2 regions of the Flavobacterium sp. TR2 genome follow, and region 2 is predicted to be linked to the other one. Evidence: riboswitches for the same ligand, from Rfam matches in the RefSeq annotation. Region 2 holds a riboswitch; the other holds the start of a gene.

Region 1 (6,480 bases), 2.0 Mb from region 2:
CTTTTCCGTCTTTTACAACACCATATCTTGGGTTAGCCAATCCGCTGTCAACTTTAGCGATTAACTTAAAAGAATAACGGTTTACAATATTTATTACGTTTGATCCACCAGCGATTATGTACGCTCTATCTCCGCTAAAAAATATGTTTTGAGCAAATCTTCCAAGCACGTCAGAACCATTTTCTGTTTTATAGGCGTCTTTTGTAAAAATGCTAAAATCATTGCTGGAAAATGATACTGTTCCAGCATCTGTGCTTCCTTCATTTAAAATAAAAAAACCATTGTCGTAAGCACCTTTCGGGCCATCGTTGTCATCACTTGAACAAGAAGCAAATAACGAGATGCTTAACGCTATTAAAAGTAATTTACTGAACTTCATATATTAAAATTTTAAGGTTAAATACATATTGAAATTACGACCAGGCATTGGTCTGTTTTCTAGACTTTCGTAATCCTTATTGAAAAGGTTTAAAACTTGAAAGCCTACTTTGAAAGAATCTAAAAACTTAAGATCATAATCGATTCCGATGTTTGAAACGGTATAATCATTAATGATTTCATCAGGATTGTTATCGGCTCTCGTGTAAACAAAACCGTTATAAAGAATTTGATAATAAGCATTTATTTTATTTCGAGAATACGAAACAGCTCCTGTTGCTTTATTAAATGGAACAAAGAAAATCTGATTTTTCGTTTTTTCATCCTGCGAAACGGTATAGGCATAAGTGGCATTTAAAGCAAAATTGTTTTTGCCATAACTTTTTTTCCAGCCTAACATGGTTTCTGTACCATAACTATTTACTTTGTCTTGATTTTGTGGAGTCCAAATGCCGTTTGCGCCTGGAACCCATTGCAGCATATCTGTAATTTTCATATAATAAAAATTCTGCGTCCAAGACCAATTTTTGAATGTAAAAACGTTGCCAATTTCGCCCTGATAAGAACTTTCGGGTTTTAAATTTGGGTTTCCTCCTTCGTCCCAATACAAATCGTTGTAAGTTGGAATTCTAAAATTTCTAGAAACATTCAGTTTTAGATTGTACCAATCGTTAAATTTATAAGAAGATCCTAAATTGAATAAAACGGGCGATTTGTAATTATCTGTAATTTCTTTTCTAACTCCGAATTCATTTTTCCAATTAGCGCCAAAATCTTGCGTAACCAACAAAGAAGCAGAACTTATTTCGCGAATATGACTGCCAAAGCTTGTTCCGTAACCATTTGTTCTGCTGTAATCTACAATTCCGTTAAGATGTGTTTCTTTAAATAAATGATAATCAACATCTAACTTTGTAATTAAGTTTTCGGTTTTTCCGTACGTGTAAAATTTTAAAGAGTTATCAGCAAAATATTGATAGTTTTCAAAAATGTAAGCAGTTTTGAAGTTGGTTTTCACTTTTCCGAAACTTCCATCGTATTCCAATAAGTTTCTGTTAAACCCATTTATGTATTTGCTTTTCGTTTCAGATTCTGTAACCAAAGAAGTATTGCGGTCGGTGTTTGAAGTCTGGCTGTAAAGTTTTAAAATATGATTTTTGTTGAATTTGTAACCGGCATTAGCGCTCAAAGTAACAATATCGTATTGCCCGTTCTGATTCCACCTCTGTTCGCCTCTCCAAGTATATCGATTTAAATATTTATAATCGTTTGTCGAACTGTTTTTTGACAATCCGATTTGAGCACTCCATTTTTTGTTAGAAATAGAAGTTTTATAATTAATTCCAATCGTATTAAAGCTTCCGTAATCTAGTCTTAAATTATTCTCAAATCGATTAAAGAATAACAAATCGTTGTTTAAATGCACAGTTCCTCCAACTGCTCCGCTTCCGTAAATGACGCTTCCGCCGCCTGCTTTTACACTTATTGAGTTGTAATCTGCGCCCGAAATGGTATTAAAATCGGTGCTTCCATTCATTTGTGAATTAATATTGATTCCGTTCCAGATTACGGCTGTTTGAGAAGAAGTAGTGCCTCTAAAAGAAACTGTAGAAAGCATTCCGCGACCATATTCTTTAAAATATATTGTAGAATTAAAGTTTAGAAGATCGGTTAGAAGAGCTTCGTTTTTATTGACAACAGAATCATTTAATTTTAAAACAGACTGTGAAACTGAATATTTTTTTAAGTTTTTGTCTGAAACCAATACCTCTTTCAAACTGGTAATAGAATCGCTCTGCGCCGAAATAATCTGGCACATTACAAATAAACAAAAAGCAAAAAGTCGTTTTAAAGTCATAATTTCTTCACTCTTTTTCCCGAGAGGTCGATAATTGTTACAAAGGCAGGTCTCCTGGCTCGCGTCTTGCTGTTTACCTTCCCATCGCGCGGTGCACGACAGTGGTTTGTAGTTAACAGCAAGCATTCTTTTTAGAACTTAGCTTACAGTTGCGGGTACAGCTCAAGAATTTACTTGATTCCCTTTTAATGTATTTTTAAATTAAAAACACAACCTTAATTTGCTGCAAAGATAAAGTTAAAAATATTGATTATTCAAATTTGTTTTGCGTTTCATGAAAAATTATAAATTATTTGCATTAAAAATCGATTTTTATAACTTCTCCGAAATCAACTTTATTGTTGAAGGCATCCTTTAAAGGCAGTGAACTTTGATGGCACAGAATGCTTCTGATGATTCCGGCATGAGCCACAATAATAATCGGCTGCTTTATTTTTGAAATTTTATCAGATAAAAAGTGACCTACTCTTTCATGCAGTTCGACAAAAGATTCTCCGTTTGAAACTTTGATATTGACAAAATCTTCCATCCAAGGATTGAGTTCTTCAGGCGGAATTTCGTTCCAGCTTTTCAATTCCCAATCGCCAAAATTCATTTCTTGTAAGCGCTCGTCTTCCTGATAAGAAATGGCTTCTATATTTTTTTGAATGTGTTTTGCTAAAATAACACAGCGCTGTAAGGGACTCGAGAAAATAAGTGCTTCTGAGGGAAGTTTAGAAATAATGCCATCAAAAATTTCATCAAACGGAGTTATAATATCAACATCTGATTGTCCGTAACAAATTCCTTTTTCGCAGACTGTTTCGGTATGGCGAACTAGATAAATTTCCATAAAAATAAAATGCTTAAGTAAAATACCACTTCACAAACCTGCTGTGTTGCTCCAAGGCAATCTCCAGTGTAGCCGTCAATCCATTTTTGAAAATATCGGGCTAAAAAATATCGTGCTGCAAAAACGGGAATTAGTATTAAAAGAAATTTCAAATCGAAATAAGAAAATACAATCAGCGGAAATAAACCAAAAAAGAAAGAACCAAAAACTTCTTTCCAAGTATATTGTTTTGCAATCGGTTTGCTTTTACTGGAAGCATCATCACGAGAATATTCATGTGTGAAAATAATGCTGATTGCTCCTAAACGGCTCAGAGAATGTGCAGATATAAACAATAAGAAAATGAAAAAATAATCTTTTTCAAAAAGTAAAACAGATTCTGAAAGCAGTTTGAACTTCAATAAAAAAAGCAAAACCAATCCAATTGCTCCATAAGCACCAATGGCACTGTCTTTCATAATCATTAAGATTTTTTCTTTGGTCCAGCCTCCGCCAAAACCATCGCAGACATCCGCAAAGCCGTCTTCATGAAAGGCTCCTGTTGTTAAAATAGAAGTAATGATTGCCAGTATTACAGCAATTTCAGCAGATAGAAAAAATGAGAAAAAATAAAAAGCCAGAAATGAAATACTCCCAACAATCCATCCAATAAAAGGAAAATATCTCGTTGCTTTGTTTAAATAATCTGGATGATGTGTAATGTTTTTGGGGCATGGAATTCTAGTGTAAAACATTAGACAGGTGAAGAAAATGTGAAGTTCTTTTTTCATTTGATTATGATTATTTGGCTAAAGCCTTCTTTAGGAGCAAATTTATAACCTCCAGATAAATCTGGAGGCAATTCAAAAGTAAAATTAAAAAAAATGTTTTTTTGATGAATTTCCAACATCTTTAGATGTTGGTTTATTTATGGAGATTCAGAAAGGCTTTAGCTAAATTTTTTTAATAGTGTTTTGAACTTAAATTTGATTGTAAATAGATCATATTCAGTTGGATTATGATTATTTGGCTAAAGCCCTCTTTGAGGCAAATTTATAACCTCCAGATAAATCTGGAGGCAATTCAAAATTAAAATTAAAAAAATGTTTTTTGATGAATTGCCAACATCTTTAGATGTTGGTTTATTTATGGAGATTTAGAAAGGCTTTAGCCGATTTTCTTTTTTTTTAACAGTGTTTTGAACTTAAATTTGATTGTAAATAGATCATATTCAGTTGGATTATGATTATTTGGCTAAAGCCCTCTTTGAGGCAAATTTATAACCTCCAGATAAATCTGGAGGTAATTCAAAAGTGAAATTTTAGAAAAAATATTTTTTTGATGAATTGCCAACATCTTTAGATGTTGGTTTATTTATGGAGTTTTAGAAAGGCTTTAGCCAAATTTTTTTTAAGAATGTTAGAACTTAAATTTGATCATAAATTCTTCATACTCTTCTTGAAATGTTTTCTTTTTGTGATGTTCTTCTTGATTTTTAATATAATCTCGAACTTTATCTACTATAGATTCTGAAACTGAAACGGCAAAATATTCATCCTGCCATTCGAATTTATTTTTTGTTAATTGATTTTTATTAATCCAATATGAAGATTCTCCTTTTAAAAGCTGTATTGTTTTTTGAATATTTTGATCATTCCCTAATGAAATTAAACAATGACAATGATCTGAATACCCACTGATGAAATCAAGATAGATTTCTTTTTTTAAAGCATTTTCTTGTATGTGTTGCCATACTTTTCGGCGAAGTTCGATTGAATTTAAAAACGGAAATCTGTTTTTGGTGCTCCAGACACAGTGAATGTAAATTTTAGTAAAAGGCATATATAGCATTTAAAAATAACTTCAAATTAGAAATTCAAAGTTATAAACTTTAAATCTAAAAAGAAAGTTATTTCCTACTTACTCCCGCGCTTTCAAAACTAGCCATTTCATTTAAAAAAGCTTCAGCCGATTTTAAAATAGGAAAAGCGACAGCGCAGCCAGTGCCTTCTCCCAAACGTAAATCCAGATTTAAAATAGGTTTTGCTTCCAAATAATTTAATAATTCAGAATGTGCTTTTTCAGCAGAACAATGGCAGAAAACAGCATTTTGTTTGATATTTGGGTTTATTTTTGAAGCAACCAAATACGCTACAGTACAAATGAAACCGTCAACCAGAATTAGCATTTTATTTTCAAAAGCAGTGAGCATACCGCCAGCCATTTGAAGGATTTCAAAACCCCCAAAATAAGAGAGTTGCGACATCAATTTGGCTTGACCGGAATAACTTTCGATTGCCTTCTTGAGCAAATTTTGTTTTAAGAGCAATTTTTCATTTTCGACTCCAGTTCCTTTTCCGACACAATCTTCAATAGGGAAACCTGTTAAAATACTCATTAAAACAGACGCAGTAGAAGTATTTCCTATGCCCATTTCGCCAAACCCAATGCAATTTGAACCAGACTTTGCGATATTTTCAACAATCGATTTTCCTTTCTCAAAACACAGTTGGACTTCAGATTCGCTCATAGCTGAAACATGAAGAAATGATTGGGTTCCTTTGGCAATTTTTGCATCGATTAATTTTGCATTAGTCGGAAAATCATAATTAACGCCAGAATCGACAATAGACAATTCAATATTATTCTGATTGCAAAAAACGTTTATAGCCGCACCGCCATCCAGAAAATTATTGACCATTTGTCTCGTAACATCTTGCGGATAGTCGCTTACGCCATGATTTGCGATTCCGTGATCGGCAGCAAAAACTACAATATTTGGTTTTACGATTTTCGGATTCAAAGTTCCAAAAACCGTTGCCATTTGGAAAGCCAAAGATTCTAAAGTTCCCAAAGAACCAACAGGTTTAGTTTTCGAATCTATTTTGTCTTGTAAAAGGGTGCTGAAATCAGATTTGTTTTCAGTAGAATTTTCTGATCTCAATTTAAAAGCGGGAATATTTATTTGATGAATTTCATTGATTTCGGTGCAAATGGGAGCTTCCGATTTTTGTTTCCAATGCAATTGCTGCAGCATTGGCTGATTGTTATAGTTTGTTGCTGGTTTTCCGATGCAGAAATAGCCAAGCGGTTCGATATTTTCGGGTAAATCAAGTATTTTTTTAAACTGGTAATAGTTCAGAATCGAAACCCAGCCCATTCCATAACCTTGTTCTGTCAACGAGAGCCAGATATTCTGTGCCGCACAAACCGAGCTGAATTTTACCGCTTCATTACTGCCGATTGTTCCAATTGTAAACTGATTTAAAACAGAACGGTCATAAGCAATGATGAGCCCGATCGGAGCTTCTTCAATTGCTTCTAGTTTAAGCGATCTGTAAAGTTCTTTCTGTTCGAGATTGTCTGTAAGTGCTTCGGCTTTTTTATTGTAATCTAAAAAAAGCTTTTTAATAGACGTTTTAACCTCATTAGA
Region 2 (6,480 bases):
TTTCTGTGAAAGTCGCCAGATCAATAACCGAAACCGTTCTGTCGTAATTTGGCACTCTGTAACCGCCAGAATTGGCCACATACAATTTTCCGTTGTGAATAACCATTTGTTCGGGCTGATAGCCCACGGTCACTTTTCTTTTTATTTCTAATGAGGCGGTATCAATTTCGGCTACAAAACCGATCTCAGCATTCGGATTGATTGCAACTGGTCCAGAATACGAACTCACATACGCTTTGTCTTTATAAAATGCCACGTAACGGCAATTCGGAATATCTATTTTTTTGATGCGTTTTGCCGTCCATTTTTCTAAAACCTCAACTTTGTTGGAGCAATTGATGACGGCATACACTTTATTGCCATAGATTTTAATGTCGTTTCCAACATCTCCCAATTCTTTTACGACACTCGGGTTTCGCTCTGAATATACATCTGTAGTATAATTTCCTGTTCTGTAATTGAAAACGTCCAGACTCGCGCGATTCATTCCCATATTGCCTTCATTCAGAAGATAAAAACCTTCAATATTGCCGTCGCTTCTGGGTGCGGCAACAGCGGTATCTTGAGAAAGAAATATCGTTTCGTCTTCACGGCAGGAAACCAAAGAAATAGCTATGCTAAAACCAAATATTATTTTTAAAAATATCTTTTTCATAACTCAAAACTGATTATAAATTTGAATGTTCGTCCCGGCATCGGATAATTGTAGATTACTTCATACTGCTGGTTAAAAGCGTTGTTGACTTCAACTGTTCCGTTCAATTTGTAATTTTTGAATGCAAAAGATTTCTGAATTGCCAAATCGTGCGTATACCATGGCTGGACTTCATTGACTTTGATATTATTGACGTTACCATTGTAGCGTTTTCCAACGTAAATAAAGCTGTAATTGAAGTTCCAAGATTCGTAATTGGCGTTTAAAATTCCCGAACCGCTATGCCAAGGCGTATACGGAATCTGATCTCCGTAAGACGACATTTCCAATCCTACAACCTTTGTAAAGTCCTGACTTTGCGAATACGTATACGTTAGGTTTGCGGTTAGATTTACTTTCTGAATGTGAGCTGCCATATTCAAAACCGTTTCGATTCCTTTTCCTTTTACCTGTCCGATATTGGTCATCATCCAACGGAATAAATTTCCTGTTGGGGCGGCTACAATTTTGTCTTTTGTGCTGGTATAATAGGCATCTGCCTGAAAAGAAAATGCATCAAAAAAACTTTCCTTTACGCGAAAATTATAGGTAAAGCCAACATCGTACTGATTCATATATTCTGGCTTCAAAGTGCTTGAACCAATCATGGTGTAATACAAATCATTGAAAGTCGGCATTCTGAAAATGCGTTTGGCAAATGCTCTTAAATTGAAATCGTATTTTTTAAATGGCGTGTAACCCAAAAATATAGCAGGAGTAAATTCAGTTTTATTGGGAGCTTTGGCGTTATACTTTACCTCTTCGATGACGCGGGTTGCGAGTACATTTCCTAAAACTTTAAAGCCTTCATATCGATAGGAAGTTGCCAGAGAAACAAGCGCTGTATAACGCTGCGGAAAAGAAAATTGTGTCTGGATGCCTCTTCTTGTCGCATTTAATTTATTGTACTGAAAATCGGTTGAGAGCGAAACATCCCAAGTGGGCAAAATGCTGTACATATTGACGGCCGAGAAATAGGTTTCCTGCTGATAATAGCTGTCATCAGATTGTGCGCCTTCAGTCACGGTTTCGCCCAAAACATTGGTGGTATCTCGTGCAATGTAATGCGTGTAATCGTAGGCGAACTTTCCTTTTAGCTGCAATTTATATTTTTCTGAAACCTCTTTCGTTAGAGAAGATTGTCCAAAAAAATTCTTGTCGAATTGTCTAAAACCATCTTTAAACTTGTTTTCTACAATTGCTCCGGGAGCACCTCTTTCAGAATCATAATAATAGATTTTTGCGTCCCAAGTTCCTTTGTTGATTTTGCCAAAAACGCCCGATTCAAATCGAAAAGCTTCTATATCGCTGTTCCAACGTGTTGCTGTGGTGTCGTAGGCAATGCTTCCGTCTAGATTTTTTCTTTTGTATCTAAATTTATACTGCCCGTTTGATTTGATGTACTCAGAACTTACACTCATGCTGACTTTGTCGCTCAGCTTTTGTTCCCATCTGAAAGAAGGATCATGATAATTGATGGACATTGTTTTGTACCGAACCAGCAGATTTGTTTTTTTATTGCCTGCAAAAACAGGGCGTTTGGTTCGTAAATAAATTGCTGAAGCTGATGCAAAGTCTTTAGCAGACTGAAAAATTTCGCTTTTCTGGCCATTATACATGGTAAGCGATTCCATATCGTCGAGCGAATATTTGCCTAAATCGGTTACACCGTTTTGGGCATTTCCAAGCTGAATTCCGTCATAAAAAACACCAACATGATGTGTTCCCATGTTTCGAACATCAACTGTTTTGAGTCCGCCAACTCCGCCATAATCTTTAATTTGCGTTCCTGCAAAATAGCGAAGCGCATCGGCCACGTTATGACTGGCAAGTTTTTCGAGCAGAACTCCCGAAAGGCTTTGTACGGGAATGACTTCCTGATAGAGTTTTCCTTTTAAAACGACTTCTTTTAAAACCCGCGAACTATCGGTCACTGCTTGAGAATGAAGCAAAAAAGGAATCAATACAATAAAAGCGGCTAAAAGCGTTTTTCTACAATTATACATCACGATTTAATTAAATAAACTTTGTGTGATGCAGTAATTATACAACAGTAGTAATCCCACTACGCAATAGCAGGTTATTATCTTGTCATCAACTTCATACCACGAAAGTCTTAAACTATGTGATCGTGGCAGGTCTCCTGACTTATTCTATCTTTAAACGGCCTTCTCACTCCAAAAACGGAACAATGGCATTAGTAATGTTTAAAGACTTTGTGTAGAACTTACAGTAGCGGGTCTGTTCAGGATTTACACCTGATTCCCTTTTAACTGCTTTTTCTGAATTGAAAAAACAGACCAAAATCAGGCGCAAATATATGACGCAGGTATGGTGTCTGCAAATTAGAATCTGTTTTTTTGGAAAATAAGACCTATCCATTGCAATTATTTAGGACTTATTAATTATTCTAAAAACAAAAAACCACTCCTAGAAAAGAGTGGTTTTAAACAGTTATGAAGGTTACTAACTCTATTTAAAAAAATAACCGATTGTTATTTGAAAAACTTTATTCTTCATATCACTGTTGATAATGTAATTTGTGTTTGCCGTTACATCTTTAAACACATTTGTATAAGAAGCATTATATCTTACATCGGCATAAAACTTGTCTTTAAACTGATAGCCTAAGCCAAAATTTACAGATGCATCTACTCCATTGGCGTAATCTTTTAAATCTAAATTTTCGCGATTATCATAGCCTAAAAAGTTGTCCTGATATTCATTGTTTGCTTTTAATAAAATTCCAACCTGAGGTCCTGCCTGAACGCTAAGTCCTTTTACTACATAGTATTTCAGCATTACAGGAATATTCAAATAATTTAATTTGATGGTGCTTTTATAATGCGAATTCTGAACGTCTGGATCCGAATACGAGATTTTCATTCCCTGCTGGCTGTACAATAATTCTGGCTGCACCGAGAAGTTTTTTGCTACAGGAATTTCTGCCATCAGACCTGCTGCAAATCCTGTTTTATCAGATGACTTCAATTCATTTTCATCAAATGTTAGGCTTGAGATATTTAAACCTGCTTTTACTCCCAGTTTAACCTTTTCGGTTTGGGCCATTGCACCTGCACACATTAGCAATGCACAGATTATTAGCTTTGATTTTTTCATTGTATTGATTTGTTTTTAAGAAGGGCAGTTCTACGCGAGAACTGCCGTTTCTATCTGTAATTTTGTTACTTTTTGATAATCTTAGCTGTATACTTTTTACCTTGAACTGTACAGTCTAAAATGTAGACTCCTGTAGTCAGCTGGCTTACATTTACACTTGACGGAACCGCTGTATAGGTTTTACTCCAAACTGCGCTGCCCTCCATTGAGTAAATTTTCATTTGAGCTTCGCCCTCAGCTTTTTCAGCCAAAAAGATGTTTACATTGTCGACAGCAGGATTTGGAAATACTCTGAAAGAATTCGTCAGTTTTCCGATAAGGAGACCTTTAGAATCAATTGGAGCAGACATACTTGTGCAGCCATGCGCATTTGTTGTCTGAAGGCTGTAGCTTCCTTCCCAAATTGTTGCAACTGTTTTTTCGGTAGCATTAGGAATAACTCTTCCGTTTAAATACCACTGATAACCTGCAGCATCAGCAGAAGCTGTTATTTTATTGCCTCCTAATGCTTGAATTTCAGGAACGATGTTTTCAAGAACATTAATAGTTGCTGTGAAAATTTTACCTAATCCGTGTTCGTTGTAAACAGTTACATAATACTCACCGCTTTCTGTTGTAGTGAAAGTAGGATCTGTTGAACCGTCAAACCATTCGTAAGCAGCATAATTTCCTGGATTTAAAACTACTTCTGGTCCGCAAACATCGCCGTTTGGCAGGTTAGACTCGAAAGCGTCAAATGTTACAGTCACTTTTTCTGTCAGAGTACATCCGTTTTCGAGCACTGCGGTTACGATATAATCTCCAGGTTTGGTCACTTCAATAGCGTTTGTTGCTTCTCCCGTATTCCATTTGTATGAAACTGCGTCTAATTCTTTCGTCAATAAGTTAGATTCAGCATTGATGTAGACGCTTTTTCCAGCATAACCATGAATTGACGCATTGTCAAATAATTTAAAATCACCTGAAACTCCTTGATAGTTATAGTTTTCAATGATATTGTTTTGGTCAATAATATCACCTTCTACTTTGGCTGTGAAATTGAAGATATGCGAATCGCCCATTCCGTCTAATTTCGGCTGTTTTTTGAAGGTATATTCAATACTTTCGCCAACCGGAATTCCAGCTTCAACAGTCTCAGAAATAGTCTCAGAGGTATTCATATACTGCACTTGCACCTGAATTGAATTTTCTTTGATCGCATTCTGGCCTTCATTCGTCAGTTTCACTTTATATTCCTGACTGCCGCAAATATCTTTTGGAGATAAAACCTGCATGGCAACATCTGTAACGGCATCATTAAAGATTTTTAAATCGTCTAAAACCATATAAGAATATCCGGCAGCTTTTGCGTGTCTAAAACGGAACATTACCAGCTTTCCTCTATATTTACTGATATTCAATGCTGCTCTCTTCCATTCTGTATCTATGTAGCTGCCTTCTTTGTTTCTTCTCCAAAGTTCTGTCCACTCGCCTCCAGCAGCTTTAATATCTACAAGCAAAATATCATTTACATTGCTCTGCATTGCATAATAAAACTCTACAGCAGAAGCGTTTTCAGACAATTTGTACATTGGCGAAATCAATTCTCCATAATAAGATAAATTTTCTAATTGGCTATACAGCATTTTCGCAGATGTATCGCCTGTATGATCTTTTTTAGGAACTGTTAAGTTCGCATTATCTGGAGTTGTTACAATTCTCCAAGGATAATTATCGTCACTTAGACTTGAGACAAATCCTTTTGCTCCTAATAATGATCCAGCTGTTACATCTGAAAAACTTTCCAGATTTAATTCAGGCGCTTTTGCAACAACTTGAAAAACACCTGTTATTGCCTTTGCCTGATCTTTTGGTTCATCGGCTGTAAAAGCTTTAATTGCAATTTCATAATTTCCTGCTGGCAATTTCGGCAAATTGTCAATTGTATAGGTAATCGTCTGACCCACTAATACTTCATCGTTTCTCTCTAAAGCAATTGGAGCACCAACAGGAGTTCCATTTTGAGAAATCTGGTATTCAATTGTAACTTTATTTATCGGTTTGTATGCAGAATTTCTGGCGCTTACCACAAATTCATGCGAAGCCGAATCTTCGTTTACATTTTCTGCAACACTCAGGTTTGATAATCTTACATTCGATTTCGTCTCTTTAATTTCAATATTATCTACTGCAAAACCGTTTGCAAAATATCCATTATCATTGTGCTGAAATGCGATCATAACACAAGATTTTCCTGCATATTCGGTCAAATCAACTCCATATTCCCACCAGCTGCCATAATAAGGCATTTTAAACACTTCTTTCCATGTTTCTCCACCGTCTGTACTTACTTTTACATATCCGTCAGAAAGCTGTTGAGAATCTCCAAAACCATCAAAAGTTAAGTGTGCCGTTTTGTAGTTTGTCAAATCAAATACTGGAGAAACCAGCATATCATTTGACGCATCGCAATTGCATTTGTCGTCATTGCTTGCCATAAATTTGGTATGATCTGCAATAAACCATCCTGGCGAGCCCAAATCTGGACGCAATCCGTGTTTCCAGCCCGCAGAACCTTTGTTCTCAGCTGTTCTCCATCCTTTGTATTTAGAAGCATCTTCAAAATCCATCTTATAAGGAAGAACAGAAACTTTCATGTCTTCATTATTCCAGTTGTCATAAGTAAG

Evidence for each region. A riboswitch is a leader RNA that binds a small molecule or an ion and turns the genes downstream of it on or off. The one in region 2 is predicted to bind cobalamin.
Region 1: linked by a shared signal. The riboswitch ahead of N4T20_RS00485 (TonB-dependent siderophore receptor) and the one ahead of N4T20_RS14095 (TonB-dependent receptor) in region 2 are both predicted to bind cobalamin.

The regions. Positions count from the first base shown of each region.
Region 1 covers NZ_CP104307.1:91,811-98,290, reverse strand. Annotated here, with positions in the region: gene N4T20_RS00490 (YncE family protein) at 1-379, opposite strand, end outside; gene N4T20_RS00485 (TonB-dependent siderophore receptor) at 383-2,236, opposite strand; cobalamin riboswitch at 2,263-2,469, opposite strand; gene cobC (alpha-ribazole phosphatase) at 2,535-3,068, opposite strand; gene N4T20_RS00475 (adenosylcobinamide-GDP ribazoletransferase) at 3,053-3,838, opposite strand; gene tnpA (IS200/IS605 family transposase) at 4,467-4,889, opposite strand; gene cobT (nicotinate-nucleotide--dimethylbenzimidazole phosphoribosyltransferase) at 4,957-6,480, opposite strand, start outside.
Region 2 covers NZ_CP104307.1:3,191,639-3,198,118, reverse strand. Annotated here, with positions in the region: gene N4T20_RS14100 (DUF5074 domain-containing protein) at 1-655, opposite strand, end outside; gene N4T20_RS14095 (TonB-dependent receptor) at 652-2,700, opposite strand; cobalamin riboswitch at 2,810-3,014, opposite strand; gene N4T20_RS14090 (porin family protein) at 3,167-3,814, opposite strand; gene N4T20_RS14085 (M4 family metallopeptidase) at 3,880-6,480, opposite strand, start outside.